One region of the Ammoniphilus sp. CFH 90114 genome, then DNA from elsewhere that is predicted to be linked to it. Evidence: riboswitches for the same ligand, from Rfam matches in the RefSeq annotation. Region 1 holds a riboswitch; each other region holds the start of a gene.

The links. A riboswitch is a leader RNA that binds a small molecule or an ion and turns the genes downstream of it on or off. The one in region 1 is predicted to bind S-adenosylmethionine.
Region 2: it holds a riboswitch for S-adenosylmethionine, as region 1 does, so the genes downstream of both, metK (methionine adenosyltransferase) here and EIZ39_RS07740 (bifunctional homocysteine S-methyltransferase/methylenetetrahydrofolate reductase) in region 1, are expected to answer to the same signal.
Region 3: it holds a riboswitch for S-adenosylmethionine, as region 1 does, so the genes downstream of both, EIZ39_RS05185 (PLP-dependent transferase) here and EIZ39_RS07740 (bifunctional homocysteine S-methyltransferase/methylenetetrahydrofolate reductase) in region 1, are expected to answer to the same signal.
Region 4: it holds a riboswitch for S-adenosylmethionine, as region 1 does, so the genes downstream of both, EIZ39_RS19145 (2,3-diketo-5-methylthiopentyl-1-phosphate enolase) here and EIZ39_RS07740 (bifunctional homocysteine S-methyltransferase/methylenetetrahydrofolate reductase) in region 1, are expected to answer to the same signal.

The regions. Positions count from the first base shown of each region.
Region 1 is NZ_SDLI01000003.1:7,307-15,429, reverse strand. Features, by position in the region: gene EIZ39_RS07770 (thymidine kinase) at 1-270, shown strand, start outside; gene EIZ39_RS07765 (hypothetical protein) at 464-907, shown strand; gene prfA (peptide chain release factor 1) at 1,314-2,387, shown strand; gene prmC (peptide chain release factor N(5)-glutamine methyltransferase) at 2,390-3,250, shown strand; gene EIZ39_RS07750 (putative bifunctional diguanylate cyclase/phosphodiesterase) at 3,245-4,960, opposite strand; gene spoIIR (stage II sporulation protein R) at 5,134-5,733, shown strand; SAM riboswitch class I at 5,816-5,936, shown strand; gene EIZ39_RS07740 (bifunctional homocysteine S-methyltransferase/methylenetetrahydrofolate reductase) at 6,048-7,883, shown strand; gene EIZ39_RS07735 (GNAT family N-acetyltransferase) at 7,956-8,123, shown strand, end outside.
Region 2 is NZ_SDLI01000010.1:47,076-55,198, forward strand. Features, by position in the region: gene EIZ39_RS19935 (sensor histidine kinase) at 1-1,031, opposite strand, end outside; gene EIZ39_RS19940 (polysaccharide deacetylase family protein) at 1,036-1,962, opposite strand; gene metK (methionine adenosyltransferase) at 2,243-3,451, opposite strand; SAM riboswitch class I at 3,597-3,745, opposite strand; gene EIZ39_RS19950 (S8 family serine peptidase) at 3,834-6,008, opposite strand; gene EIZ39_RS19955 (hypothetical protein) at 6,204-6,449, shown strand; gene EIZ39_RS19960 (S41 family peptidase) at 6,520-7,974, opposite strand.
Region 3 is NZ_SDLI01000002.1:102,897-111,019, forward strand. Features, by position in the region: gene EIZ39_RS05170 (sensor histidine kinase) at 1-1,032, shown strand, start outside; gene EIZ39_RS05175 (hypothetical protein) at 1,144-2,352, opposite strand; gene EIZ39_RS05180 (TVP38/TMEM64 family protein) at 2,463-3,038, shown strand; SAM riboswitch class I at 3,111-3,227, shown strand; gene EIZ39_RS05185 (PLP-dependent transferase) at 3,322-4,440, shown strand; T-box leader at 4,499-4,732, shown strand; gene trpS (tryptophan--tRNA ligase) at 4,781-5,785, shown strand; gene EIZ39_RS05195 (DUF3905 domain-containing protein) at 5,839-6,198, shown strand; gene EIZ39_RS05200 (MFS transporter) at 6,309-7,484, shown strand; gene EIZ39_RS05205 (pyrimidine-nucleoside phosphorylase) at 7,509-8,123, shown strand, end outside.
Region 4 is NZ_SDLI01000009.1:114,198-122,320, reverse strand. Features, by position in the region: gene EIZ39_RS19170 (DUF402 domain-containing protein) at 1-231, shown strand, start outside; gene EIZ39_RS19165 (ABC transporter ATP-binding protein) at 318-2,075, shown strand; gene EIZ39_RS19160 (cupin domain-containing protein) at 2,119-2,658, opposite strand; gene EIZ39_RS19155 (methylthioribulose 1-phosphate dehydratase) at 2,681-3,346, opposite strand; gene EIZ39_RS19150 (2-hydroxy-3-keto-5-methylthiopentenyl-1-phosphate phosphatase) at 3,366-4,043, opposite strand; gene EIZ39_RS19145 (2,3-diketo-5-methylthiopentyl-1-phosphate enolase) at 4,040-5,230, opposite strand; SAM riboswitch class I at 5,318-5,450, opposite strand; gene mtnK (S-methyl-5-thioribose kinase) at 5,681-6,883, shown strand; gene mtnA (S-methyl-5-thioribose-1-phosphate isomerase) at 6,895-7,941, shown strand.

The DNA.
Region 1 (8,123 bases):
GTGGATAAGTTAAATATCCCGGTAATTGTGTACGGATTGTTGAAGGATTTTAAAAATCAATTATTCGAAGGCTCCCGTGCGATTCTTTGTGAAGCGGATAAAATTGAAGAAATTAAAACCGTGTGTGTCTATTGCAATAAGAAGGCAACACATATTTTGAAGTATAAAGAAGGCCAACCCGTATACTCAGGGGAGACCATTGAGATCGGCGGAGAAGAGACGTACAGCAGTGTATGTAGAAAGCATTATTATCACCCGCCACAAACTTAAAGCCGCAGATAAACAGCTCATTCCCCATTAGGTGGGAATTGGGCTGTTTTTAATTTTGACGAATCTTATGTGGCAGGTATCGCCATGGAGCTGTGGATAAGATATGAATTGGGGACAGAGGTTAGTGGAAAAAAGTTTGCAGAGAGAACCATCGGACTTAAGGATACCCTAAGAAACGAGGGAGGTGTCACTCTTGCAACGTAAAACTCTATATTATGCCTTTATGCTCTGCCTGGTGATGTTGGTTTCTGCTGCTTGTTCTCCTGCCGCTGGCCCGGATCAAAACCGCAAGTTTGGAGTAGCGAATTATACTCCTAATAATGCTTACCATAACCCTTCGGGATTTTATGATGATGACAAAGGGTTTAAGAACGACTTTGTTCCAGCTGATTTGAATCCCAATTTAGTTACTGGAACTAATGACTTGTACAACTTAGATGCCGATGCTCAGATTATGGCTGAGATTGCATCTATGGTACAAGGGGTAGAGGATGCAAGGGTTAATCTTAATGGTGGAACCGCTCACGTTAACCTCGACTTAGAAGAGGGAGTGGATGTTGCAGCTGTAAAAGCCACTGTTTATCAACGTGTACAGTTCAAAATGCCTCGATATCGAATAGATGTGGACGTGAGATAGCCCGGATTATTCCGGGTTATTTCATTATCTGATTTCCTTTTAGTCATCCTCAGTGGTTAGCGGACATCGGGTGCGTTATCAGGGCCAAAATCGATTGAATTGCAGTTAAAACGGACAGGAGATGCGTTATTTCTTTAAAATACAGCTTGGTGTCACCATTATTAAGGGAATAAGGAACTCCATGTCCGATAAAAGCTCCGTTGAAGGTGTTTTAGATAAAATAAGATATCATATGTCCGTTGAGCCCAAGTCAAAGTAACAACCAATGAGATAATTTGTACAAAGTCGGGGATGGCCCCGCTTTTTCAATTTTAGGCGTATAGATTTACACATTCCTTTGACATGCTACATAATAATCATTATAATTATAATGTTCTAAGTGAAAATAAGTTAGAGGTGAACTGCTGTGTTTGATCGTTTGGAAGCAGTAGAAGAACGTTACGAGAAATTAACCGAGTTACTATGTGATCCCGATATAATGAACGATCCGTCTAAGCTTCGAGATTATTCAAAAGAACAATCGGACATGGAAGAGACGGTTCAAACCTACCGTGAATATAAATCTGTAACTGCCCAGTTGAAAGATGCGAAAGCCATGCTTGATGAGAAGCTCGATGATGAGATGCGCGAGATGGTCAAGATGGAAATTGATGAATTGACTGAGCGCAAGGAAGAGCTTGAGCAGCAGATCCATGTCTTATTGTTGCCGAAGGATCCGAATGATGATAAGAACGTGATCGTCGAGATTCGTGGAGCGGCAGGTGGAGATGAAGCAGCACTATTTGCTGGTGACCTTTACCGTATGTATACTCGTTTCGCAGAAAAAGCAGGATTCAAGACCGAGATTATGGAAGCAAGCTATAATGATCTAGGTGGTTTTAAGGAAGTTATTTTTGCCGTGAAGGGTAAAGGAGCTTATAGCAAGCTGAAGTTCGAGAGCGGTGCACACCGTGTACAGCGTATTCCTACTACCGAATCTGGTGGACGGATTCATACGTCGACTGCCACAGTCGCTGTGCTTCCAGAAGTAGAAGATCTTGAAGTTGAGATTCACGATAAAGACATTCGAATTGATACCTTCTGTTCTAGTGGAGCGGGTGGACAGAGTGTTAATACGACGAAGTCTGCCGTCCGTGTATTGCATGTTCCAACAGGGATCATGGTTAGCTGTCAGGATGAGAAGTCACAGCACTCCAATAAGGATAAAGCGCTTCGCGTTCTAAGAGCACGCTTGTATGATCTAGAGCAGCAGAAGAAGGCAGCGGAATACGGTGAAATTCGTAAGAGCAAAGTGGGAACGGGAGACCGAAGTGAACGTATTCGTACGTACAATTTCCCGCAGAGCCGAGTTACAGATCATCGCATTGGATTAACGTTGCATAAGCTTGATTATATCTTGAACGGTGAGCTAGATGAGATTATTAATGCTCTAGTTGTAGAAGAACAAGCAGAATTGATGCAAAACGCAGAAGGTCTATAATCATGAACAGTATGACAGTTAGAGAAGCCCTGAGAAGGGCTTCTTCGTTTATGGAGTCATTAGAGGACAACCGCTTTTTAGCCGAAATTATGATTCGTCACGTTCTGAACTGGGATCGTACACAATTCTTTCTTGGCATGGAGGAGACCATTACTGAACGTCAGTGGGCTGAGGTCGAGAGTTTGGTAAAGATAAGAGTTCAAGGAACTCCCATCCAATATCTTACGGGGGAACAGGAGTTTTATGGGCTGACCTTTAAGGTTAATCCCTCTGTTCTCATTCCGCGTCCTGAGACGGAAATTCTAGTGGAAGAAGTGCTGAGAAGACGTAATCCACAAGCTCGTCTTTCGGTTGCTGATATTGGAACAGGCAGTGGGGCCATTGCGGTAACCTTAGCTGTTCACTCAACATGGAAAATGTACGCTGTGGATATTGCGCAGGAATCACTGGATACGGCCAGAAAGAACAGTGAAGTACATGGAGTAGTTGATCGAATTTCCTTTCTTAAGGGAGATCTGTTAAGTCCATTACCAGAGCCTGTGGATATCTTGGTATCGAATCCACCCTATATTCCCACACAGGATGTCCTAGAGCTTGATGTTCAGGTTAAAGATCATGAACCGATGCGAGCCCTGGATGGCGGAATGGACGGTCTAGACTTTTATCGTAGAATATGTGATGGCCTTTCAGGGGTATTGCGATGGGAAGGCTTGGTCGCGTTCGAGGTAGGGATGGGACAAGCGCAAGAAGTAGAAAAGCTATTACAGGAAAGTGGTATGATCGCCAGAACTGAGATCATTAAAGACTTAGCTGGGATCCAAAGAATCGTGATCGGAGAAGGAAAGAGAAGCCTGCAGTCATAGACTGACAGGCTTCTTTGGCAATTTCTCTTCTAACTCATAGGCTGGAAGCGGTCGGCTAAAGTAATATCCCTGGGCTTCCTGGCAGCCCTCATTAGCGAGGAACTCAAGATGATCGCTTGTTTCGACTCCTTCTGCTGTAACGATCAAGTTAAGGTTGAGTGCCACATTAATAATTGTACGAACAATAGCAGCGTCTTGTGTGTCCCTCAACATATCTTGTATAAACGATTGGTCAATTTTAAGTATATCAATGGGAAATCTTTTTAGATAGCTTAGGGAAGAGAACCCTGTCCCAAAATCATCTAACGATAGCCTGACACCCAAACTTCTTAATTGGTTTAACTTCTCGATACAACGGTCCACATCCGTCATAGCTACAGATTCGGTGATTTCTAAGTTTAGATATTGTGGAGGGAGTCCAGACTCTTCTAATGCTGACTCAATGACACGTAAGAGGCGATCCTGAAGAAACTGACGGGTTGATATATTCACACACACGGTAAGGGGGCCATATCCTTCATCCTGCCATTTCTTATTTTGCTTGCAAGCCTCTCTTATGACCCACTCGCCTATGGGTACGATTAACCCAGTCTCTTCAGCAAGTGGAATAAATTGATCGGGGGGAATCGCACCTAATTTCGTATGATTCCAACGCAATAGGGCCTCTGTAGCGATCCATTCACCCGTGCGAATATCTACCTTCGGTTGATAATATACTTTGAATTCTTTTTTATCTAAGGCTCTTCTTAATCCGCTCTCCAACTGTAATCTTTTACTGTTCTGTCCATCCATGTCTTCCGTAAAGAAGTGATAACGGTTTTTTCCTAATTCTTTGGCTCTATACAGGGCAGAATCAGCATGCTTAAGCAACTCATCAGAGCTTGTACCGTCTTGGGGGTAAAAGCTAATTCCGATACTAGGTGTGACGTAAAGTTCGTGATCATTAATCATATAAGGAAAGGAAATGCTCCACAGTATATGTTCCGCTCTCAATTTTGTTTCTTCAGCAGAAGTATCTCCCAAAAGGATAAAGAACTCATCGCCGCCCTGACGACATATAATCTCATCGTTCCCAAGACTGCTGGTTAATCGGTGAGCAACTTGCCGAAGAAGCAGGTCTCCGAATTCGTGACCTAGAGTGTCGTTAATGACTTTGAAACGGTCTAAGTCGACTATCATGACAGCAATCTGTTGATCTACCTGTTCGTCAATAGCATCTAATTTCTCTTTTAATTGTTCTTGAAAATAATGTCGGTTAGGCAGCCCTGTTAAAGAGTCGTAGTAAGCTAAATGGCGGATTTTTTCTTCATTCTGTTTTAGTCTTTGGTTACTCTCTAGTAATACCTGATTGATATTCTTAATTTCTTGTTGTTGTTTTTTTAGTCGATCGGTTAGAAAGCCCATTCCAATAGAAATCATAAAGTTAACGGAGTTATAGACAATTAGAGAATAAATGTTTTCGTATGTATAGGCTACACCCAAGTTGTAATAAAGAAACTCCGTTAGGGAACAGAGGACGAGGGAGAGGCTTGCACCGATGAGTCCGCCACGTAACCCATAATAAAAAGTGAGGAACATGGCCGGGATAAGATGCAACAGCCAAAAAATTTTGTAGGTTGGACTGAGCGAAATATGATTGATGATAGGGAGGAAATAAAGGATGGGGATGGCCCAACTCAAGTGAGGGCGACCAGGGAACATAAGGTTCATAGTAAGGCCTCTTTCCTTTGTGTGATTCATAAGTTAGCCTATCGATATGATATCATACTTTACAGAGCACAGATAAACAAATTTATTCAGAAAATAATTAATAATGTTTAAACCCTTTCTTTTCTGGCTAGACTGATGGCTAAGGAGAAAGAAAAGAGAGGGGAAACAGAAAAATGAAAAAGACAAGCTTAATTTTATTTGCATTTATCATATTGACTATGAGCTGGGAAGAACAGCGTTCTATAGCAACTCTAGTAAAAGAAGAACCTATTCCACAAGAGTCGATCCGATTGCGAGTGATCGCCAATAGCGACTCACCTCAGGATCAGTGGTTAAAGCAAGAAATACGTGATGAAATCAATCTTTATCTTACGAGTAAAGTAGATAGCCTAGACACGGTGGAAGAAGCTCGTGAAAAAATGGAAGAAGAGCTGCCACAACTTCAAGAAATTGTAGAGAAAACGATTACCAACAACGGCTTCTCTTATAATAGTCAAGTAGAGTTAGGAAAGGTGCCTTTCCCAACCAAAATGTATGGACAGTACGTTTATCCTGCCGGAGAATATGAGGCTCTTCGCGTGACAGTTGGACAAGGTATGGGTCAAAATTGGTGGTGCGTCTTATTCCCTCCACTATGCTTTGTAGACATAGACACAGGGGATGCGGTGAAGAAGGAAGAAGAGAATGGCGAGGATGGCGAAGGACCGAAGATTCAAGTGAAGTTCTTTGTATTAGAGGTATTTCAAAAGCTGTATAAGAGTCTCTTTTCCTAAGTAAATCCGTTGACAAATCAGAACGGCATCACGTATGATTACGTTAATATAAATTCTTAAGTATGCAACAAATCTAACACTTTTCTTATTTGGAGCAGGTGGAGGGACTGGCCCGATGAAACCCGGCAACCCGTTAAGGTGTACGACGCCTTAAGACAGGGTGCTAATTCCTGCAGGTACATTCGTTTCCTGGGAGATAAGAAGGGGCTCAAGAAGTTTAAGTTGACTGATTCGGAGAACCTTCTGGCTTATAAGCTGCAGAAGGTTTTTTTATGTTGAGATAAGACTTGGGTGAAAGGCAGGGGAGTGAGAGCATGAGAGAAAAGTCAGGGTTGCGGGAGTTGCTGCAGAATCGAGTATTAATTGCGGACGGAGCGATGGGGACGCTGTTGCATCGATACGGCATACCAGTAGGTACTTGTGGGGAAGAGCTGAATGTGACTCGTCCTGATGTGGTCCGAGATATTCATTTGCAATATGTGCTGGCCGGATCAGAGTTGATTGAAACGAATACCTATGGAGCGAATCGAGAAAAGCTATCTAAATATGGCTTAGAGGACCAGGTGGAGGAATTAAATCGGGCTGGAGTTGGGCTGGCTAGAGAGGCTGCAGGAGACTTGGCTTTTGTAGTCGGTTCCGTAGGAGGGATCCTAGGTGGGAGAAGAAGAAATATCCCGTCAGAAGAACTTAAGGAGGTTTATGCTGAGCAAATTAAGAGTTTAGTGGAAGCAGGAGTAGATGGTCTATTACTTGAGACGTTCTGTTTCGTCGATGAAGCGATCATCGCTCTATCTGTAGCTCGACGCTTTAGCTCGCTGCCTATCATCTGTCAGCTTACGATTCAAGATATCCAAAGAACACAGGATGGCTATTCATTGGAATCCGCTTTTGGCCGTCTAGTGGATGCCGGTGCTGATATTGTGGGCTTGAATTGCTATAACGGTCCAGCCAATATTATTCGTTCTCTAGAGTCTTTACCTGTAAAAGAGGGATTACAGCTGTCTGTGTATCCGAATGCAGGGCTGCCTGAATATGTGGATGGACAGTTCTTGTATCCTTCTTCAGCTGAATATTTTGCTGACTCTGCTGAGAAACTGCATCAGTTAGGAGCCAGAATCATAGGGGGATGCTGCGGAACGACACCAGAACATATTAAGGCCGTGGCATCACGGCTGAAGGGCAGAACCCCGATTTATAAGAAAGAATCAGCAGTAAAAGAGATTACCAACGAGCCGAAGGTCATCATTTCTTCTGAAGTTTTTCAAGAAAAAACCATTCCTGAGCTTGTGAAGGAACAGCCTACCGTTATCGTTGAGCTTGACCCGCCCCGAGATCTTGATTTTCAACCTTTCTTGGAAGGGGCCGCATCCTTGAAGGAAGCGGGAGCGGATGCCATTACAATGGCGGACAATTCCTTAGCCATGACAAGAATGAGTAATATGGCCTTAGGAGCATTAGTTAAGGAGAAAGTGGGCATTCGCCCGTTGGTTCATATTACATGCCGTGACCGGAATTCGATTGGACAGCAATCTCACCTTATGGGTTTATATGCGCTAGGAATTGATCACGTCTTGGCAATCACAGGAGATCCTACCCGCTACGGCGATCTTCCTGGTGCTTCTTCGGTTTATGATATGACTTCCTTTGAGCTTATTCGCATGACGAAGCAATTAAATGAAGGAGTAGGTTTCTCGGGACGGACATTAAAGAAGAGAGCGGCCTTTACCGTTGCAGCGGCTTTTAACCCAAACACACGACACTTGCATAAAGCGGTAGAACGCTTGGAGAAGAAGGTCGATGCGGGAGCCGACTATGTGATGAGCCAGCCCCTGTATGATCATGAACAGATCTTTCAGGTGGCGGAAGCGACCCGCCATGTGAAGGTTCCTATTTTTATAGGGATTATGCCGCTGACGAGTCATCGCAATGCTGAATTTCTCCATAACGAAGTGCCTGGAATAAGGCTATCGGATGATGTACGTGCACGGATGGCCCGATATGAAGGGGAAGATGCAAAAAAACAGGGGGTTGAAATTGCCCTAGAGCTCATTGATACGGCTCGTCAATATTTTAACGGAATCTATCTCATCACTCCTTTCATGCGCTATGAAATGACTGCTGAACTTACGAAGTATGTGAAAAATAGCTGATTCTTTAGCATACTCTATCAAACTTCTTCATATCTATGATAGAAATGATAGAGAAGAGGGGTGCTTTTGTTTATGAGTCTTGTCATGCGGGTAGCTAGAAAGAATGATGTAGAGCAAATGGTAGAACTGTTGAAAAAGGGTAAACTAAATGTAGAAGGAATTGAGGATCATCTAGATCATTTTCTGGTAGTGGAAGATTCAAACAGTCAGCGTGTAGTAGGGACGGCGGGTCTAGAAGTT
Region 2 (8,123 bases), on a different contig from region 1:
TGCGGCTGTTCTGTCTTTTCCAAACTGTCGAACCCTACCCCGTTATCCTTTACCAGGACCGTCACCTGATCTTTAAGGAATTCTAGTTTGACCTGAATCTGACTGGCCTTCGAATGCTTCGCTGCATTATTTAATGCTTCTTGTATTAAGCGAAAAATCACGACTTCGACCGTAGTTGGTAGTCTTTCATCTGTACCAAGAGTTACGAGTTCAGATGCAATTTGATGCCTTTGTCCGAAGTCTTCCACATACTTTCGAAGGGTTGGGACGATGCCAAGGTCATCTAGAGCCATAGGCCTTAAATCAAAAATAATCTTTCGAACTTCAGCCAAGGTATTTCTCACTGTTACCTTCAACTCTTTCAACTCAGCACGTGCGTCATCTACTCTTCCCTGGGCCAGAATGCGATCGGCAATCTCACTGCGAATCACAATATTCGCCATCGACTGAGCCGGACCGTCATGGATATCCCGAGCCACCCTTTTTCGCTCTTCCTCCTGGGCTTGAATGACTTGCAGTGCGAGCATCTGCCGCTGTTGTGCTGTCTCCATGGCTGAGGTAAGGTTCCCTAGATCACCAGTCAAAAATCCTAACACGACACTGATTTGCGTCATTAAATTATCTGCCTTTTCGAGCGTCTCCGCAAGACCCTTCAGACGACGTTCGAGCTCATCGCGCCGATTTCTCAGGTTCGCTTCCTTTTCTCTTGATAAAGAAAGCGCGACTTGAATCTGACTGGCCAATTCGTAGGACTTTTTGATATCCTCTTCCCCATACCGCTGGAAGTTCCGGCTGACTTCCACCAACCGTTGACGACTTGACTTGAATTTATGCTCTAATTCATCTGTCTGATCCACAATTTCTCTTACTTCCCTCTTAATGCTCTCCAACTCATCTCGAATCTCTTCGCTCTCAATCCGTGCACTTTCCGCAATATCAAAAATCTGTTCCTTACTGCCTTCAACAGCATGAATCGTTTTCTTCAGCACAGAATCCAATCGCGTAAAGTCAAGCGCATTGGTGGTTGTCATCTTCTCACTTCCTTTGGCTTTGGGAGATCAATTCCCGGAGTTTCTGTTCAAATCTTTGGCCATCCATTTCTGGTGTTCCCATGTCATGCTTAGGAATGAGAAATGGGTCTGTATTTGCCGTAACCACACCTGGATGAGTAAAGAATCCATAGCGGTATCCGGCTTTTTTGGCAACCTTTATTAAACGATCATTGTGATACCCATAGGGATAGGCTAACCCAATCACAGGTTCCTCGGCTAGATCCTCTAGCGCCTTACGAGCCATCATAAAATCTACAAAAAGCTTACTCCGATAGGCTTGATCACCTTCTGCAGAGCTTGGAGCCGTTATGGGCTGCGACTCATCCCAGAAGTGTAGCCCATAGGTATGAGATTGAAAGGAAATGAGTCCGCTTCGTCTCATCTGATCCATCTGGACGAAGGTAAGCGGGGGAATTTTATCCTCACGCTTCCTCTCTAGACTATCCCGCAAATTTTCATAGATCACGAACACCGTTGCGGGAAACTGATACTTCTGAAGGATGGGAAAAGCCTCAGTAAAACCGCTCTCATACCCATCGTCAAAGGTTATAAGCACTGCATTCTCCTGGTTCAATAGTCCTGTATCTAAGAATTCGTAGAACTCCTTTATTTTAAGGGGGTGAAAGTGATGATTTTTTAAAAACTCCATATGTTCTTCGAAGTGAGCTGGCTTAATAGTAAAAGGGGTCTCCAAATCATCTGCCAAATGGTGATAATTAAGCACCAACACCTGTTCTCTATACCATACGCGATAGGGGTGTTCTTCTGTAATGGGATCCGAGGCTTTTGCATCTGATGAACTTAGTTCATCCACCGCTGGTTCCGGTTGTACTTGTGCGTCTATAGACTCATTCTCCTGTTGGCTGCAACCCATCACAATAGCCAATAAGAGGATTATTATTAGTCTCATTCTTACCCTCATCTCCTCATTTCTACACAATTCGACAAATAGTGCAAAATTCCTACCGGAAAGTAATGGGATTTTAAAATATCTATCTATTTGGACGTATATCATTGCATTTTGGTTTCAAGCAAAACCCTTTAGTTTCTGATAAGGGTCAGTCCCTCACTAGGCTAAAGTCTTTATTCCTATTATCGGAAGGATTCTAAACCTAATCAAGCAAATACGAAAAAAAAGCCCCAATTCAGCCTAGTCTCTAGACCAAATCAGGACTTTTTTCATAACCCTACTATGCTTGAGCAAAAGTTGCCGCGTCTTGCTTCAAAAGTTCAGCCTTATCTGTACGCTCCCATGGTAAATCCAGGTCAGTACGTCCAAAGTGACCGTAAGCAGCTGTTCCTTTATAGATTGGACGACGAAGATCCAATTCCTTAATGATGCCCGCTGGGCGAAGATCAAAGTGCTTGCGGATCAAATTTACGATCTGCTCTTCTTCGATCTTTCCTGTTCCATACGTATCTACGTTAATGGAAACCGGTTGAGCTACCCCAATCGCATAAGCCACTTGAACTTCACACTTGTCAGCCAAACCAGCTGCTACGATGTTCTTCGCTACATAGCGAGCAGCATAAGCAGCAGAACGGTCAACCTTTGTAGGATCCTTACCGGAGAAAGCACCGCCGCCATGACGAGCATATCCACCGTACGTATCAACAATGATCTTACGTCCTGTTAATCCTGCATCCCCTTGAGGACCTCCGATAACGAAACGGCCTGTTGGGTTAATGAAGTACTTCGTTTGAGCATCAAGATATTCAGCCGGTACGATCGGCTTAATGACATGTTCTTGAACGTCTTTCTTAATTTGCTCTAGAGTCGCTTCAGGGTCATGCTGAGTAGAAATAACGATCGTATCAATACGAACCGGCTTATCTCCATCATATTCAACCGTCACCTGAGTCTTCGCATCTGGACGAAGGTAGGTAAGGGTTCCGTTCTTGCGAACCTCTGCTACACGGCGAGCCAATTTATGAGCCATAGAGATCGGAAGCGGCATCAGCTCAGGAGTCTCGTTGGTCGCGAAACCAAACATCAATCCTTGGTCCCCTGCTCCGATCGCATCGATTTGCTCGTCTGTCACTTGACCTTCACGAGCTTCTAACGCTTGGTCAACCCCCATCGCAATGTCAGGAGACTGTTCGTCAATGGAAGTAAGTACAGCACAAGTATCCGCATCGAATCCGAATTTCGCACGGGTATACCCGATTTCACGAACGGTTTCACGGACAATCTTTGGAATATCCACATAAGAAGAAGTAGTAATTTCTCCAGCGACAAGAACAAGTCCTGTTGTTACTGAAGTTTCGCAAGCTACACGAGCATTAGGATCTTGCTCAAGGATAGCATCCAAGATGGAATCGGAGATCTGATCGCAGATCTTATCCGGGTGTCCTTCGGTTACAGATTCAGATGTGAAGAGATGACGACCTTTTTTCAACGCCATGTTTCACGTACCTCCTTCAATAATCACAAACGTATAAGATACGGCACTCATTGTCTTACATTTTCCGAACAACTCAAGAGGTGGTGAAAAAATAAAGACCTTCTCCCATGAGGAAAAGGCCAGCATTCCGCTCCTTTACCTCTTATCTTCCAGGACACAATAGCATCCTGCTGGTTAGCACCTTGCACGGTTGATCTTATTCTTTCCCATAAAGGAAAAAATATGAATCATTACCGCGGGTTGCCGGGCATCATCGGGCCAGTCCCTCGCGCCTTCTCGGAATAAGAGTAATCCGTTCTGCATAAGAATAGCTAAAGTTTGGTAGATTGTCAATGGGTTAACACATAATACGACAAAGTATAAAAACTCAAACTCTTTATTGCGCTGGGTACCACATATTTCTGACCAACACAGCGAATTCCGCACGTGTCGTCTGTCTTTCAGGCTGAAAGCTACCATCCTGAAATCCTTGAATATGCTGGAGTTCTGCCATCTTCATGATATAAGGGTAAGCCCAGTGACCTCTTAGTACATCCGTAAACTCTTGCTTACTTTTGATCTGCTCAGGTTGCTCTGTTCCGTATCTGGCTTGGTATAAGAGTACGGCCAACTCCGCACGGGTCAAGGGCTGGTCCGGAAAGATTCGTTCACTCGCTACGCCTTTGAAAATTCCCCTCTCTCCAAGCGAAGCAATAGCCGAATAGACCCAATGGTCTTTTTTCAGATCCTGGTAAGTGCTTGTTGCTCTTGAAGTGGGCAGCTGAAGGACATTTTGCAGCACAGCAGCGGCTCCCGCTCTCGTAATGTTATGATTAGGCCGAAAGGTATAATCTGGGTAACCCTGGATCATTTTTCGAGACACTAAATCTTCTATAGACGTCCTAGCCCAATGGTCCTGAATATCACGGAAAGCACTTGTATCCGACGTCTCATACCGAATCTGCAGCTCATACTGCCCATTAACGGCATTTCCATAATACTCTTGTAAAGCAAAATAAAATTTACCCGGATCAACCGTCTTCGACCATCTCTCAGACTGTCCATTTGAAACAGAACCATGATCGACCTTTTCTATCGTTTTCCCAACTTGCTCAATGGTGAGCACCGAATCCATCCGAATGGTATCGGTCTTCACTTCCACCTCGAGCTTCCCAGGCCAAAGATAATCCGCAACGAACCAATCCACATCCGCTCTTTTATGAAAAGTCCCTCTAATAAGTTGTTGTTGACTTATGGGTACTTTTGAAGCTTTCGCTTTCGTATCATTATCTTCGTAGGGATCAGCTCCGACGGAAAAAGAGGTATCGATATGATAAGGAAAAGAAGGGGTCTCGCCGGTATCCATTACTCTGAAATGATAGGTCCCACCTTTTAAAGTTCCCTCCCAGCGATTTAACCCTGACGATACTTTTTTCTTCTCCCCATTATAGATTTCGATTTGCAGCACATTCTCTTTTCCTGTCAATGACCGGGTCTGGAGTTGGAACTTTCCCTGATAGGGAAGCTCAATTTGATACCAGTCTACTGGATCCGTTTTTCCGATTAGCGCCTGAGTCTGGCCGACGAAGGGGAGGGACGCCACTTGTTCTATCGTTTGATTCGGTTCATATAAATCAATAGGATCACTATCCACCAGAGATAGGGCCTTCTGTACATTCACGAGTCCATATCCAGTGTTAGGATTCCAGCCTTTAGTGTCAACCCCCTCAGTCGAAGCTCGAATGATCATGCGAACCTCTAGTGGGGTTAGAGAGGGGGCCTTCTTTAACAGTAAGGCAGCCATTCCTGCTACCTGTGGAGCAGCCATAGAAGTCCCTGAAACATAGGCGTACTTCCCATCTTTAGCCGTAGAGTAAATATGATGGCCTGGAGCTACCACGTCTACTTCCGGACCACGATTGGCATAGGAAAGAGGAATGTTGTAAGCATCTACCGCACTCACACTTAACACGGTCGGAAAAGCGGCAGGGTAGCTCACGGTACTCGAATCGTTCCCCGTTGCCGCAATCAGGAGAACTCCCTTGTCCTCTGCATACTGGATCGCTTTCTCCATCTCTGTAGAGTAGATGGGATCACCCAAGGATAGCAAGATGATCTTGGCCCCCTTATCCACAGCCAAGCGTATTCCCTTAGCCACACGACCCGCGTCTCCTCCACCTTTATTGTCTAGGATCTTAATCGGCATCATTTTCGCATTCCACAGTACTCCTGTAACCCCAATGCCATTATCGCCCACAGCGCCTAGGATCCCGGCGGTAGCTGTTCCATGTCCGTGATCGTCATGAGGCGGCTTGTCAGGTTGAACCAGATTGTAGCCTTGAACCAGGTTAGCTTTAAGGTCTGGATGATCCACATCCACCCCTGTATCAAGAATAGCAATCGTAATATCAGTATTTTCTCGAATCTCCTGCCAAGCAGCCGTCGTATTAATCTGTTGATGGTAGTGTTGACTATTAACATAGGGATCAGATGGAAGAGTAGATGGATTGGCATGGACAGTAGATATTGTAACGATGCTACAGATGGCAAGAAGCCAGGATGTTCGAAGCATGGGAACCACCTTTATATTTCTATCTTATTTAACCTATTTAACAGAATATGAAACAATAAACTTTCTCTTAAGCCTATTCGCTCTGGGTAAGGTTGTCAATTAATAGTAAGATTTTTACTAGTGGAAAAAAACGCAGGTGGAACTCGAAAAGAAATTCCATTAGTATAGAACTAAAGAAACTGAGGGGGAATAGGAATGGGATTAAAAGACTTTTTCCGCAAAGGGAAGTTGAAAGAGAACAGTAAGGAAGTTTATCGCAAATTTTTGCTTAATTTATCTGAGCAGCCTAGTAACGAATACCTTCGAAAATTAACAGTTGAGGCAGGAGAACAATATTATGGTTCGTTGAGAAAAGATGGACAGCTTACTGAAAATGACAGACATGCGATTAATCGGGATATAAATGCGGCGGTGGAGCATAAGTCTATTTTTATACAGTAAAACAAATCATGAGGGGAAGCCATTCAATGGACACCCCTCATTTTTTTGTTTTAAAGTCCGCTTCTTTAACCTATAATACTACCTTTTTCTTAGCCTTCTTGGTTTTGATCACAATAAATTCTCCAATTTCTTTCTTCTCTAATTCAGGATAATTCTCTTCTATATCCTTAATGGAAAGATATGCGGCACCATTCCTTATAAGCAATCCCTTATGCTCGATGGGCTTCCAACGGTGACTATCCTCACCAATCTTCAATCTAATTGAATTAATACTTTTATCGTAGGAAACTTCTCCATTAAAGAGGTAAGCTAACTTGCGAATCGAGAGATACCATTCATGGTTTTCTAATATCGCAGCCGGATTGGAACTACGATCTTCCTTCTCGTTTATTAGAATTTGACCTGAAGACCCAAATCTTAAGGAATTTTCTGATCTTAGAACGTATAAAGCTGCCTGGAGCTGCTCCTCCGGATCCTTGACAAAGATATGGGGTGTTACTCCTACTCGGTGAACAGGCATGAGGTTTGGTGAAAAGTATTCCTCAATTGTTAGTTTTAAATAGCCGCCAGTTTTTAAGGGAAACAACTCCTGCAACGTTCCTTTTCCAGAAGTAGGAGTTCCTATTATAGTCGCCTTATCGTAATCCTTAAAAACTGCAGTTACTAGCTCTGATGCGCTGGCTGAATTCTTGTTAACAAGTACAACTAGAGGTAATTCTAAATCCTTTCCCATCTCCATTTTGTAAAAATGTTCATACGCATGTTTATTTCGAACGTAGTAGAGTGTCCCTTCTGAGATAAAGTAGGATGCAAATTTCCTAGCAGACTCTAACTCCCCCCCTGGGTTGTCACGCAGGTCAATGATTAATGCCCTAACCCCTATATTCCGTAAGCGTTCTAGTTCTTTGGCAAATCGGTCTACAGACGATTCGGAAAACGTTTCTACACGGATATATCCAGTTTGGTTTTCAAATATTCTTGCTTCAACTGTAGGCAATTGAAACTTCCCCTTAAAAATATCCACATTAAAAATCGTTTCTCCTCTTTTCAACTTTAATCTAACCTCAGATCCTTCTCCATCTATAATTTTCCATTTTAACCAATTTAATGTTCGACCTGTAACATTCTCTTCATTTATCTCAAGGATTTTATCATCTTTTTGGAGTTGGGATATCATAGCTGGTGAATCACCATAAACTTGCTGGACAAAAAAGGCTCCATCTTTCTCCCTTATTGAAACTCCAATACCCGAATAAATACCCTCTAATGATTTAATAAAAGTCAGTAAGTTCTCCTCTGTATAGTAACTAGTATGAGGATCATCAATAGATTGAATCATTCCTGAAATTGCACCAGTTACGGTGTCTCTAGTGAAAGGATTGTTGACATGAAACTCCTGGATAAGATCATAAACTTCCAGTATTCTCCTCTTGTCCATATCTCCTCCTTCTTCAGAATAAGCTAGACTCGTAAAGCCTATATTAAGAGAAAGTATAATAGACAAAAACTTCATATTATATCTCACATTAGCCCTCCCTCAGTTTCCTCCTCTTAAGTTTACTAAAAATATAATTACAGTAAAAGTGGTATGACATCTGATCAATACTAATCTAATAATATTTTATTAAATTAAACTTAATAGACACATACAAACCTTTGGTATCTTTACAGAAG
Region 3 (8,123 bases), on a different contig from region 1:
AATTATGAAATACTTTATCATGAAAAGAAGGAAGAGTTAGTAGAGACTTTACAGCAAGCGCTTATGTTTGTTCTTGAGGCTATTGAAAGTGAAACCATTTCTCTAAAGACAGTCAATGATTTTGCCGGTAGCTATGCTGAGCACTATATCATTTATTTTCATGATGCAGAGACCTTAATCAGGGACTGTTCAGAATTAAAGAATCGATTTTTAAATCAGATTGTTTATCCGCACTTGGAGAGTAAGTTTCAAGCTAGAGCAGTGAGCATAATTAGTACCTTTGTAGATGAATTTATGATTCGTCTATTCAAGGAGAAACAGTGGGAATTAGAGCGTCTAGAAGTGGAGAAATTCAATGCCATAGGGAATATGGCTTCCGGAATGGCGCATGAATTACGGAATCCAATTACCAGTATCAAAGGTTTTCTCAAGCTGATCTATGAGATGCATCCTCATCCTGAAGAGATTCATCATTACTACACCATTATTGATGAAGAAGTAAAGCGGCTCGATTATATATTAGAGAGGTTCTTATCGTTAACCAAGAGAAGGAATCTCCCGATGAAGAGAGAGTTTGAAGAGGTCGATATTAGTCGTTTGATTGATCGCTGTGTCTCCCTTTTTGAGTTTGAGTTTATTCGTTTAGGTATAGAAACAATCGTTCATCTAGAGTCAAATGCCGTCATTAGAGGAAATAGCAAGGAGCTTGAACAAACCTTTATCAATATTATTAAGAATGCCTGTGAAGAGTTTCAACGCACTCCCGAACAGCGCGAGAAGCTGATTCGCATCTCCTGTCGGGTTAGCGGGGAGAAAGTAATGGTCCTCTTTTTTAATAATGGGAGCCCGATAAGCCCTAGTGATGTAAAGCAAATCTTTAATCCTTTTTACTCCACTAAAGAAAACGGCACAGGATTAGGACTAGCCATATGCAAACAGATTATCGAGGCCCACGGCGGTAAAATCAATATTTACCCCGAACCCGATGGTACCATGGTCGAGCTCAAGCTTCCATGGACAATGGAAACCTGAATAATAGATACAAGAGGCTGTCCCTAAAGGTAGGTAAAACTGATGTTTTTAGGGAACCAGCCTCTTTTTTGGGTCTTATTGCAAGTGGATGCTTGTAATCATGGTCAGTTCTTAGTTACTAACACGAAACCCTCGTTGAATATCAATGAAAAATCCAACGATTCCCAAGGTAGTCAAGATGCCTGTACCAAGTAGGGACATCCATATCCCTTTCGGTAATGGCCATTGCATCCATTGCAGAAGTCCAGCCAAGAACAATAGAATGATCATGCTGACGACTCCTAGCAGATAGAAAGCAACATAGGGACCAGTGATCTTGCTTTGAGCATATACTTTTCCACTGAAATACATAAGGAAAGTAGTGATAAAGCCAAGCAGGGTAAGATGCAAATAGGCAATAATGACCTGTCTGCTATCATATATAGCATAGGCTAATAAGGGCCATGCACCCATAAGCTCCAGCAGAGATTTTACTCCTAAACTGGCCAAGGATACACTTAACAGTAAACGCAAGGAAAATGACCTCTCACGCTTCCATAACAGTTTAGCTGTCATCATGAGAAGCATGCTAATCGAAATAAATTGGAGAAGTGATCCAATAAGTCCGATAGCGACGAAGATAGGTTGAGATAATAACCATAGGGCTGATGAGAGATAAGAAGGAATAACGCTCACAGCCAATAATCCGAACTGCCATTTTACCCAACGATATTGGAGGTTCCTCTCGGAAGCAAGCAAATGATAAATGATCCCAATAATAACGAAGGTAAACCATCCGTTGTATTGAAGGTGTAGGTAGTAATAAATAAAAAAATTATTTATTGTTTCATTGCCGAGTCCAGTAGCACCTGCAATGGCCAATCCCCAAGGACCAAGGGAAGATAGTAGGTTGAACCAGACAGCCGCTTGATAGAAGGAACGGACTATTCCTTTAGGATGAGTGTTCCGATGAATAAAAAATTGGTAAGCAAAATAGTAAGATAAGAAGGCATGTAGAGTAGAGAAGCCAATAGATATCAAGCCATACCCCTGGTAACTAAAAGAAAACAGCATCCCAATAACTGAGACATGCAGTAAAAAGTAATAGATCTTAATTGCTCGCCTTTCGCTAAAACCTGCAGGAAAGCAATGTTGAATGAATACAGCATTAATGAGAATGTAAACCCAACCAAGAAAAGCAACGTGAGAATGGGCATGCACGATATGCATGAAGGAAAGCTCAGGCCAAACGGGTTCCACCATCTTCCATCTAAGGAGGATACCTAATAGTGAAATAATGAGTAAGTATAAAAAAGAGGAGTAAACCCACTTCTTTACCATTCCATTTTCCTCTCTTTCCTTATTGTGGTATATTTTTATCGTATAGAATACTGCTCCTTTATTTAAATCATAGTACCAGATAAAGATCAATAATGAGAGGGTTCAATTTCGTGGACATTAGAATAGAAGAGCTATACGATTGGATTAACGCCTATCGAGGCTTAGGGATTGCTATTGCCTTTATTCTTCCCATTCTAGAGGCATTCTTTCCGATTCTTCCGTTGATTGCTATTGTTACAGGAAACGCTGTTGCTTTCGGCATGTGGAAGGGATTCTTCTTTACATGGCTTGGAGCGTGTACAGGATCCCTCTTAGTCTTTTGGCTTATCCGGACATTCAGCCGTAATTGGACAGAGAGATTGTTCCATAGGTACAAAGGGATTGAGAAGAGCTCGAAATGGTTTGAGAAGCATGGATTCTCTGTGTTATTTCTATTAAGGTGTTTTCCGTTCTCACCATCAAGTCTAATCAATGTACTAGCGGGTTTGTCGGCTATTTCTTTTCATACCTATTTTTGGGCGACCATTCTTGGAAAAGCAGTGATGGTGTTTATCTTATCCTATATTGGGGCCGATTTGCCTCAATTCATTCGTGAACCCGTCAAGTTAATCACCTTACTTCTAGGTGTTGCGCTTCTGTGGGGAGTGGGCAAGCTGGTAGAAAAGCGCTACTTACCTAAATCGTAAGAATGATTGACAAAAAATGAATCACCCCATATAATTTGACGTAATTAGTTTTATAAACAAGTGAATACGTTGCTCTTATCAAGAGAAGGCGGAGGGACTGGCCCGATGAAGCCCGGCAACCGACTGTGATATTTTTATCCAGCACGGTGCTAATTCCTACAGAATGATTTTCATTTTGATAGATAAGGGTTTGGTCCGTCTCGGATAAGATGATCAGCCCCTTACTTATACAAGTTAGGGGTTATTTGTGTATAAACAAACTTTTTATGTAGGAGGAGAGTCCATGGACATAGAGACAAAGCTTGTACAGATTGGAAATCGAAGGGAGAAGGAAACAGGAGCGATCAGCTTCCCCGTAACCTTCTCCACTGCCTTTCTACATCCAGCACTAGGAGAAAGTACGGGCTTCGATTACATCCGGACCAAGAATCCAACTCGAACGGTACTAGAAGAAGCGATAGCTGAAATTGAGGGAGGGGACAGAGGATTCGCCATGAGTTCTGGTATGGCAGCCATTCACGTGATCATGGGCTTGTTTAAACCCGGTGATCATATTATAGCCTCACTGGACTTATATGGAGGAACATACCGACTGTTTGAACAGGTTTGGAAGTCTTATGGGTTAACCTTCAGCTATGTCAATTTAAGAAGTGGAAGCGACTTGCAAGACCATCTTCTCCCTGAAACAACTGCTGTGTTTATCGAAACTCCAACGAATCCGATGATGATAACGGCTGATATTTCAAGTATTGCAAGTGTAGCGAAAAAACAAGGAGTACTTACGATCGTCGATAACACGTTCTTATCTCCCTACTACCAAAAACCCATTCTAGAGGGGGCAGATATTTCTTTTCATAGTGCAACGAAGTATCTAGGGGGACATAATGATGTACTTGCCGGGCTTATTGTGTCTAACGGACAAGAACTATCCGATAGGCTTTTCTTTTTGCAAAATTCCATCGGTGCTGTGCTAGGACCGATGGATTCTTGGTTACTTATCCGCGGGATGAAAACTTTAGCCCTCAGGATGGAACGTCATACGGAAAACGCTAAGCGAATTGTATCTTTTCTTAAGGAACATCCCCTTATAACGGATGTCTTGTACGCTGGTTTAGGTGGGATGGTGTCCTTTCGGGTCAAAGACGCAGCTTTGGTACCGGGGATATTAAGACATTTAAGAGTGATTTCGTTTGCCGAAAGTCTTGGTGGCGTAGAGAGTCTGTTAACTTATCCAGCTGTTCAAACACATGCTGATGTGCCTAAGGAAGTAAGAGATTCAGTGGGAGTGTGCGATAGGTTACTGCGATTTTCTGTCGGAGTCGAGCATGCGCAAGATCTTGTTGAGGATTTAAGGTGTGCGATTGAAGCATCAGAACTGCAATTGAGAACGGGAGAGGTCTAGACCCAAGTTTTCTTGCATTTTGAAGTGCATTAAGATAAAATTTTATCAACTCGAATAGTTGATGGCGTTGACGAAGAGAAGTAAATCCGTTGTTTTCTGCTTTCAGAGAGCCAGTGGTTGGTGTAAACTGGTACAGAACCGTGATTGAATGGACTTCTGAGCCCCAAACTGAAACCTTATGGAGTAGGCTTTGGCGGAATGTCTTCACGATAAAGAAGACAAAAGGAGATCTGCGTTCTTTTTATATGAACCTAGATCAACAAGGGTGGCACCACGGTCCCTCGTCCCTTACGGATGAGGGGCTTTTTTGTTTTTATTTGACAATTAGGAGTGAATAAGTATGAGCAAGAAGAAAATTTTTTCTGGCATTCAGCCTAGCGGTTTATTAACGCTCGGTAACTACATAGGAGCCATGAAACAATTCGTAGAACTACAAGATGAAGGGGACTGTACTTTTTGTGTCGTCGATCTACACGCCTTGACGGTTCCGCAGGACCCTGTTGCCCTTCGCAATAATGTTCGCTCTTTAGCTGCTTTGTTCTTGGCCGTAGGGATTGATCCAGATAAATCTACTCTAATCGTTCAATCTCAAGTAAAGGAACATGCCGAACTAGGCTGGTTGATGCAATGTGTATCCCATATGGGAGAACTAGAGCGAATGACTCAGTTTAAAGATAAATCAACTGGAAAAGATGTAGTTACTTCTGCTTTGTTTACCTACCCCGCTCTAATGGCTGCGGATATCTTGTTGTATGATACTACCCATGTTCCTGTTGGGGAGGATCAGAAACAACATTTGGAATTAACAAGGGATATTGCGCAGCGCTTTAACAACCGTTTTGGTGAGACTTTTGTTGTTCCTGAACCGATGATACCGAAGGTTGGAGGACGAGTAATGTCCTTAGATGACCCATCGAAGAAAATGAGCAAAAGCAATCCAAACGAAGGAAGCTATGTTGCTTTACTCGACGAGCCTTCCAAGATTGTGAAGAAGATCAAGCGAGCCGTAACCGATTCAGAAAATGAAATTCGCTTTGACCCAGTCAACAAACCAGCGATTAGTAATCTTTTAACGATCTATTCCTTCTGTGCTAATCAGACTGTGGATGAATTGGTTGCCCGCTATCAAGGGGTTGGCTATGGGACGTTTAAAAGTGAGCTGGCAGATGCGGTCGTAAGCATGCTAGAACCGATTCAAAATAGGTACCGTGAGTTGATCGAATCCGATGAGCTTGATCGGATCTTGCTTCGCGGAGCAGAGCATGCTTCCGTATTTGCTGAGAAGAAGATGATCGACGTGAAGGAGAAAATGGGACTTATTCCAAGGGAACGCTTGACTACATAACTTGTAGTGATTATGGCCAAACTTAGAATACCCCTTTAAAAGAGGTGATGGATATGAGCAACAAGAAACGGGAGCAACAGCCAAAATTGAATTCTCCTGTTATGGAGCAAACTATCCCACATCAGGTGCATTCTCCGGCTTATAACAAATCCAAGTCAGACATTCGAGAGCCTTTTATTAATGAATTTGGAGTGGTGATAGGAGACAGTTTTTACGACTCTCCTAACTCCCCTTTAAACAATTGGAGTACGGACGTTGATCCAGCCATTATGGCAGGCGATCAATGGGTACACCCAACAAATGATATTGGCTGCAACTCCAGCGAAAATGCTGAAATGATTGAAGAAGGAATTAACCCATTAGGTGTTCCCTTTATGCACCCTGATAAAGATGTAAGCTATGGCAGGGATTAATTCCAGATGAACTGAACTGACCCTTAAATCATTAGGGTCAGTTTCTTTTTTCCATTTTAATTTAATGGTAGAATTAACGGATAGCATGAAGAATGGAAGGAGAAGTGGGTTTGAATGAATTAAGACGCCCGTTTTTACAAGGGCCAATTGTGTCACTTGTGGCATATAATTATTTCTTTTATGCAATTGTTTCCATTTTCATTTCTTATCTGCCCGTCTATTTTACGTCCCAAGGAATCAGTCCTGTACAAATTGGTATCTTACTCGGCGTTGGCCCCTTTATTTCCATCATCTCGCCCCCTATTTGGGGCTACTTAAGCGATAAGTACAAAACCGTTAAGAACATCTTAATACTGACCCTTGTAGCGACAATTCTTTTTGGGACATTTATGTTCAGATCTGTCTCCTTTGAGTGGATGTTCTTTTACGTTCTTGTTTTCAACTTTTTTATGTCTCCTATTGGTCCCTTAACTGATAGCCTGACCTACCGGGTTTCGGAGGTGTATCGAATTCCCTTCGGAAGCATTCGACTGTTTGGATCGGTTGGTTTTGCTATAACCGCCATCTTTATGGGCTTTGTATTTGAACGCATTGGTCTGGGTTATATTTCATGGGTCTTTCTGGCTTTTGGATTAATTGCATTATATACGTGCACAAGGCTTAGTGATGCTCCATCATCTTTAAAACCCGTCTCCCTTCGATCCATTTTTTCTGTATTTCAGGAAAAAAGGATTCTTTGGTTTCTTTTCGTGATTTTCACTTTATCCATACCTCATCGGATTAATGACGGATTTGTTGGAGTTTATATTGAATCCTTAGGTGGCACGACCGGCTTGGTAGGCACGGCTTGGTTTTTCGCAACAGGGAGTGAAGCCTTATTATTTGGCCTTAGTGTGCGGTGGCTTCGTCAGGGCCGAGAATTGCAACTGATAGCTTGGGCTGCTGTATTCTATTGTGTTCGTTGGATTTTATGTGCACTCTTAGCGGATCCGGTTCTGGTAACTTATCTTCAATTATTTCATGGCCTATCCTTTGCTATCTATTATTTAGCTTCTTTACAATATTTGTATAGATTAATTCCCCCAGAGTTGAAATCCACAGGTCAGACGGTTTTTGCTGCCGTATTCTTCGGTTTCGCAGGGATTGTCGGCTCGCTTATAGCGGGTTGGATTTTTGAGGCTTACAACGGTCAATTCCTCTATATAACAATGACTGCATTCTCACTTATGGGATTAGTATTGGTATTTATTACTATGTTCCGTGAGCGTACAATGAGTAGACAATAAATACATAATAAGAGGTGAACAATGATGAGAATGGTCGATTTGATTCAAAAGAAGAGAGATGGACTCGAGTTAACAAAGTCAGAGATTGATTTTATTATTGAAGGTTATACGCAAGGAGCCATTCCAGACTATCAAGTTTCAGCATGGGCTATGTCTGTGTTCTTCCAAGGAATGAATCCACGAGAAATAGCCGATCTAACCATGGCTATGGTCAAGTCAGGCGATGAAGTTGATCTATCCGCTATCGAGGGTATTAAAGTTGATAAGCATAGCACGGGTGGGGTAGGAGATACAACAACCTTAGTTTTAGGTCCCCTCGTTGCAGCAGCAGGTGTTCCCGTTGCTAAAATGTCAGGTAGAGGACTAGGGCATACAGGAGGTACCATTGATAAATTAGAAGCGATAGATGGATTTCATACAGAAATTACAAAAGAGGAATTCATCAAGATCGTCAATGAAATTAAAGTAGCGGTTGTTGGCCAAAGTGGGAACTTAACCCCAGCAGATAAGAAGCTTTATGGTCTAAGAGATGTAACGGCTACTGTAAATTCAATTCCCTTAATAGCAAGCTCCATTATGAGTAAGAAGATCGCCTCTGGAGCAGATGCCATTGTGCTGGATGTAAAAACGGGTGACGGG
Region 4 (8,123 bases), on a different contig from region 1:
ATTGATTATGATTTAGATGTGAAGGTCTACCCGGATATGTCTTACGTGATCTTGGACAAGGAGGAATTCTCTGTTCACAGTAAGCTGATGCATTATCCGCCGGACGTGATGGCTCAAGTGAATCGGGCAGCTGAAGAAGTAGTCGGTTGGCTTCAGGAGAAGAGGGGGGCATTTCACCCTGGCTTCGTGGAACGTTGGTATGAGCGATTTTTAATTTTACAGAACAAGTGAGCCTCCTTCTACAATGGATGGAATTTTTTCCCTCCTTTGTGAAGGGGTTTTTTGTTCACTGAGGCTTACAATGAAGGGATGAAGAAATGGAGAGTATTAAACGATATTTTACCTTTGTTAGGCCTTATTGGAAGCTTATTATGGCTACGATTATTATTGGACTGTTTAAATTTGGCCTTCCTTTAGCTCTGCCGCTCATCATTATGTATGTAATCGATGATTTGTTGTTGGCTGATTTACCTGGGGAGGTAAAACTAGAGCGACTCTATTGGATCATGGGGCTTACCTTTATTGTTTTTACCCTTGTCCGTTACCCAATTGAGTATTATCGACAGTACTATGCGCAATTATCCTCTAACCAAATCCTGTTTGATATCCGGGATAAGCTGTTTTCCCATCTACAACGCCTGTCACTTCGGTATTATCAGAATACCAAGGTGGGTGAAGTCATCTCTCGGGTGATTAATGATGTAGAGCAAACGAAAAATTTCATTATGACAGGGCTGATGAATCTATGGCTGGATTTAGCTACTTTACTTATTGCCATAGGCATCATGTTAAGTATGGATGTCAAGCTAACGCTTGTCGCGATCGCTGTGTTTCCTTTATACGGTTTTTCTATTAAGTACTTCTATCAGAGGCTGCGCCAACTCACCAAAACTCGCTCCCAGGCTCTCGCTGAGCTACAAGGACATCTGCATGAGCGGATCCAAGGAATTGCTGTGGTGAAGGGATTTGCCCTTGAGGATCATGAGCAGAAGCAATTTGAGAGACGGAACCAAAAATTCTTAGATAAAGCGGTGGATCATACCGTATGGAATGCCAAGACGTTTGCCGTAACCAATACGATAACCGATATTGCACCGCTTCTTGTCATTACGTATGCCGGATATCAGGTGGTTCATGAGAATCTAACTATTGGAGCACTTATCGCTTTCTATGCTTACCTTGAGCGATTGTATAGTCCATTAAGAAGGCTGGTTAACTCATCTACGACCTTGACGCAGTCTATTGCCTCCATGGACCGCATGTTTGAACTGTTTGATGAGTCTTATGATATACGAGATAAGTTGGGGGCAATGGAACTGAAGGAAGTGAGAGGAAGAGTGGTCTTCGATCAAGTATCGTTCCGCTATCGTGACACTGGAGATGAGGTTCTCCATAACATTGATTTGGTCGTTGAGGAAGGTCAGACGGTCGCCTTGGTCGGGATGAGTGGGGGAGGGAAATCTTCACTTATTAGTCTTATTCCGCGGTTTTATGATGTATCTGGTGGAGCCGTGTATCTTGACGGTCATGATATTCGCGACGTCACGCTTAAGAGCCTGAGAAGCCAGATCGGTATGGTGCTGCAAGATAATATCCTGTTTAGCGATTCGATCAGGGAAAATATTTTGATGGGTAACCCCAATGCAACAGAAGAAGATATGATCGAAGCTGCCAAGGCAGCGAATGCTCATGATTTTATCATGCCTCTGCCAGATGGCTATGGTACGGAAATAGGGGAGCGAGGCGTGAAGCTTTCCGGTGGACAGAAACAGCGGATTGCGATTGCTCGTGTGTTTCTTAAGAATCCTAGAATCTTGATCTTAGACGAGGCTACATCTGCTCTTGATTTGGAATCTGAGCAGCTTATTCAGCAGTCCTTAGAGAGATTGGCGAAGGATCGAACGACCTTTATTGTCGCGCATCGTTTATCTACGATTACCCATGCTGATAAAATTGTGTTGATTTCAGACGGATCTATCCGTGAAATGGGGACTCACCAGGAGCTTATGAATGCGGAAGGTGCTTACTATAAATTGTTTACGGTCCAGCACCTTGGTTCACCGGTAACCGAATAAGAAAAAGTCCTTGAGTGTACAAGGACTTTTTTTCTTTAGATCTTTACTTAGCGAACTCGGGGTCCTGGAAAGGCTGAGCAATCCATCCTGCTGGTTCGATGAATAAGCGAACAGCAACGACCTGACGGTCTTGCATTAAAGTGAAGAAGTGAGGAGTGTTCTCTGGAACAGAGATGACATCGCCCGCTTCAAGCTCTACATCAAAGTAGCCCGTATCGCCTTGTCCCTTAATAATAAAAATGCCATGGCCTGCTGTAATGGCGCGAACTTCGTCTTCTGTGTGGGTGTGGACTTCTTCAAATTTCTTTAACAGTTCATCTAGGTTTGGAGTAGACTCTGTAAGAGCTACTACATCCCAGTTCACGTAACCGCGACGCTCGGCAAGGGACTTAATATCATCTTCAAATACTTGAAGGGTTTGTTGCTTTTCTTCGTCATTTAAATTACATCTGCCAGCTAGTTCTGCAGGGATTTTATCTGTATTCCAGTGTTCGAAGAGGACGCCTTGCTCGTTCAAGAACGCTCCAACCTTGTCATTTCCTTCGATTCGTTCCCCTGTTTTTCTGAGTACGATGGATGCCACTTCTTCATTCCTCCTAAGTGCATTAAGAATTTACTAAAACGTTGGTCTTGACTAAATGTCTCGTCTGTAAAAGTCGTAAGTGATATTCAAATAAAAATTCGAATGCTTCTACATGTCGTTTCGTTTCAAAATCATTGCGTCCCCAAGCGTAGATCCCATGGTTGCGAATCAGTACGCCTGGAATTTGCGGGTTAAGGACTTTTTCAATTTCCTTCGCTAAGCGAGGGATGTCGGCGTAGTTTTCTACGATAGGAATCTGAATGACAGCTCCTTCATCCCAAATTCCAAGTCCTTTTATCAGTTCTTGATTTCCAATTTCAAAGTAGCCTTGATCACCATAGAGTTCGGACACTACGTTGTTAGCGATCGTATGGACATGAAAGACGGCACCCGCGTCTTGGATCTTGTCGTAGACAACAGAGTGAACGAGAGTTTCAGCTGATGGCTTCAGATTGGTCTGTTCAACAGGTTTAGCATCGATATCTACAAATAAATAGTCATTAGGCGTAATTTTTGTCTTGTCTTTTCCGCTAGCAGTAACGGCAAAGATTACAGGATGATCTTGTACCTTGATAGAGAGGTTACCACTTGTCCCAGGGAACCATCCGCGATTAGCAAAATTCTGCTTCACTTCGTTAAGGCTGTGTATGATTTCTTGTCTTGTATCCGCGTGAATCGCATAATTCATGATTTATTCCTCCTTCTTATTACAAGGAGTGTGGATGCACTTCTTGCTGTAACCTTTTTAAGGTGTCTATTACATCGTGAAAAGTTTCGAAAGAGGAATAAGGCAGGCCTAGTTCCTCACACTTCTGCTTTAAGAACGATCTGGCAATCGTATGGTCCGCAATCTTGGCTCCAGCTAAATCGGTAATGCTGTCTCCAATTACGACTTTATAATATTGATCTGTTGGGTAAGAGCGGATAATGCTTGTTTTACACATTCCGCAATCTACGTCACAATGCTCGTCACATGCATTCGGCCAAGTAATCTGAATCGTAGGGTCATCGAATCTTGCACTGTTACAATAGATCCGATCTAATAGCCCGTAGTGCTCCAACATAGGATGAATGAAGAAGTCTATCCCGCCGCTCGTGATGAGGAGCTTGATTCCTTGTTCTTCGGTAAAAGTAACAAAGTCTTGGAACCCTGCTCTAATATTGGCTTTTTCTAACACAAATTGAGTAATTTGTTCTTTTTGGCTGCTAGGAATGAGGGAAAAGAGTTCACCTACACCCGTACGAATGGTCTTGCGTTGGTCTAAAATATCTTTAACAATTTCTTCCCAGCCCTGGGGAGAAAATTCTCTCATGATATCTACAATGTTATCTTTTTCTGTAATTGTACCGTCAAAATCGCAAAATAGAATTAGTTGTTTAGTCACTTTACGATCCCCCACTTCTCAATGGCAGTGAGCAATTCTTGGCTCTTAGACTGTTCAAGTGGAATACCTTGCATTGTCGCTTCTATAGCTGCGACGAAGGCTTGTCCTCCACTTACTGGCCCGCCTGGATGTCCATGGATGCCTCCACCTGCATTGACAATGTGATTAAGGCCGAAGTCCTTATACAGTAGGGGAACCATACCGGGATGAATTCCAGCTGAAGGAACAGGAAATGTGGGCTTGATTCCTGGAATTTCTTCTACTAGATGGGTTGCAATATCTAAGGCCTCTTGTCTAGGCAGAGCTACCGATCCATAAGGGGAAGGGAATAGTCCAATGTCTGCACCAGCCAATCGCATAAGCTTCCCTAAAACAAGGGGAGAAGAGATGCCGTAAGTCGAAGACTGATATAGAGCACCTGCCATAGCAGGGTGGGCCATAATAGGAACATTAATATCAGGATCTCGACTTAGTTGAGCTAGAATATCAAATCCATAAGGCAAAACATTAAGGAGTAAGCAATTCGCTCCGTTTTCTATCGCTCTCTTTGCTTTATCTACAAGCCCTGTAACCGGTCCCGTTAGATTAACTGCATAAAGGACTTGGCGACCAGAGGCCTCTGTCACTTCCTTGCAGGCGCGGATGCGATCGAGGAAAGGGGCATGTTCATCCGCAAAAAAGATTTCATCATCTTTAACTAAATCGACGCCGCCTTCGACTTGCAGTTTAAATTGCTCAACTAATTCGTCGAGTGGAAGTCCAATACAAGACTTGAAGATACTCATGAATAATGGACGATCATGTACATTTAATAGCTCTCTTATCCCTGATATTCCGAACTTGGGTCCTGAGAATTCTCTTGTAAATTCCTGAGGGAAATCGATATCGACTAATCTAATCTTTCCGTCCATGGACAACTTGCCGAATACGTTGGTGAGTAGGGAAGGAATATCGTAGGTGAAATTGACTACGGGATACTCTACTTTAATAAGACCTCTCTCTAATCCCTCTGCCGTGGTTTCGTAAACGGTGGCGCCGGCCGAGCGGCCAAGATGTTTTTGAAGCTTTTCCTGTTTTGCTGCAGGCAGGTCCGTCCAGCTTCCAACTGTCATGCCAACTGCTATCGCTTCAGCCTTCTTTTCCAGGCTTTTTGCTTCTGTAAGATAGGAGACTGTAATGTAAGACAACTCTTGTTAACCCCTTTCAAGTAGGAATCAAGAAAAAATAAAAAGTACCTCTTGCGATAAGAGGTACTTGAATGACGAGTCAAATACAACTTATCTCTCAGAATATATCTTTCATTCTGCAGGATGTAGCACCGTGTTTTTATTCTGCTCAATTAGAGAAAAATAAAAATCGGTTGCCGGGCGTCATCGGGCCAGTCCCTCAGCCATCTCTCGATAAGATGAAATTATAAAGTTAGGTAACACACTAGTAATATATACATTCAAAATCTTATCCCTTTGCTTGGATAAAGTCAATAGAGAAAAAAATCGTACAATCTAAATGTTATGACATTGACAATGTTGACCCACTCTATATAGTATATAGCTATTAAATTGTGTCCTACTCATCTTACATAGGGTAATTTGGAGAAGATATAGAATAGAGCTTAAGCTATATTGGAGGGGTGAAGAATGGAATATCGTGCGTTTAGTGAACAGGAAGCCGTGGAGTATGCTAGGCAGCTTCCGGGGATTTTCCCAGAAGGTGCGCAGTTTGAGAGTCGGGAAATTGGGGATGGAAATCTAAACTTAGTTTTCCATATTGAGGATAAAGTTTCTGGGAAGAGCATTATTTTTAAGCAAGCTTTGCCTTATGCAAGAGTGGTAGGGGAGTCTTGGCCGTTAACCCTTGACCGTGCCCGAATCGAGAGTGAAGCTTTAATTATCCAGGACAAGCTATGTCCAGGTCTAGTTCCACAGGTATATCACTATGACAAGGACCTTGCCTTAACCGTCATGGAGGATTTATCTAGTCATGTAATTATGCGAAAAGGTTTAATTGAAGGGAATCGTTATCCTTTATTTGCTGAACATATCGGTGTATTCCTTGCAAAGACGCTGTTCTTCACTTCTGATTTTGCCTTGGATTTCAAAGAGAAAAAAGAGAAGGTAGAACAGTTCATTAATCCAGAACTCTGCAAAATTACCGAGGATCTTGTATTTACGGACCCATACTATGATGCGGAGACGAATAACTTTAACCCTTTAATCCGTGATGTGGTTGAAGGCGTCTGGAGGAATGAAGTCCTGAAGCAAGAAATTGCGAAGTTAAAATACTCCTTCATGACGGAAGCTCAGGCTCTGCTTCATGGTGATCTTCATACCGGCAGCATTATGGTGACGGAAGAGAGTACCAAAGTGATAGATCCTGAATTCGCTTATTATGGACCTATGGGCTTTGATATAGGGGCAGTCATCGCCAATCTGCTGCTGAACTATGCCGCGCAGGAAGGGTTAAAGACGACGGACGAGGAACGAGGATCGTACAGGGAATACTTGTTGACGTCCGTAGTGGAGGTTTGGAATACGTTTGAAAAAGAATTCCGTCGTCTGTGCGAAGTTCATATTAAGGATGTCATGTATTCGAATGCAGGGTTTATTAATGATAGGATGGCTAGTTTATTAAGAGACTCTATTGGTTTTGCTGGATGCAAGATGATGCGTAGAGTGATCGGACTTGCCGGTGTTGCGGATCTGAACTCCATCCAGGACGAGAAAGTGCGCGCTCAAGCCGAAACGCTAGCCTTAAGCCTGGGGCAAACCCTTGTATTGCAAAGAGGTACCGTGAGCAGCATCGAGGATGTCGTGGAAATGGTTAAGAAAACAGAAGAGTAGGTGGCAGGATCATGGACAACCATGTTCATTCGATACGTTGGGAAGAGGATCGAGTATTATTACTTGATCAAACGAAGCTTCCTTTAGAAGTTGTATTTGAGGATGTTTATACTATAGAACAGATGTGGAATGCTATTCGCGCATTGAAGGTTAGAGGAGCACCAGCTATTGGTATTTCCGCTGCCTATGGTATGTATCTAGGTGCAAGAGATATTGAGGCAGCTGACTCCTCGGATTTTCTCATTAAGCTGCGTGAGAAGAGAGAGTATTTAGCGACTTCTCGCCCGACTGCGGTCAATTTGTTTTGGGCTATTGACAGAATGATGAATAAGGCGGAATCCTTGGTGAATGTTGATGTCAATGCGATGAAGCAGGAGCTGCTAGAGGAAGCCAAACGCATGCATGAAGAGGACGTGGAGATTTGCCGAAGTATCGGTGAGCATGCTATCACGTTGTTTCATGATGGAATAGGCGTTCTAACGCACTGTAATGCGGGCGGCATCGCTACGGCTAAGTACGGAACAGCACTCGCTCCTATGTTCCTAGCAAAGGAAAGAGGTTGGGATATAAAGGTATTTGCAGATGAAACCCGCCCAGTGCTGCAAGGTGCCCGCCTAACCGCGTGGGAGCTTCAGCAAGCTGGAATTGACGTCACTTTAATCTGCGACAATATGGCTGCCATGGTTATGTCTAAGGGATGGGTGCAGGCTGTGATTGTGGGAACAGACCGTATCGCTGCAAACGGAGACGTAGCAAATAAGATCGGAACCTATGGCTTGGCTGTATTGGCTAAGGCACATGGTATTCCTTTCTACGTGGCTTCGCCTTTATCTACTATTGACTTAGATACACTGACAGGTGCCGAAATCCCGATTGAAGAACGTCCGGACGAGGAGATTACAGAGATCAGTGGGAATCGCGTAGCGCCTCATAATATCAAAGTTTTCAACCCGGCATTCGATGTGACGCCGAACGAGTATGTAACGGCCATTATCACGGAAAAAGGTATCGTGCGTGCTCCGTATGAGGTTAGTTTGAAGCAATTGTTTGAGAAGTAGGTAGGGGGCGCTCCTCTTCGTGATGGGCGGATCTTAAGCGGAGAATTTCCGGTTATTTTCTAAATTTAGGGTTTTAGGGGTTGAATAGCGGAAGCAATTCCGCCTATTGCCATTAAACCTAGTAGAAATGAGTGTTTGGGGCCGAGTAGCGGAAAAATTTCCGCCTATTTCGGCCTTTTTAT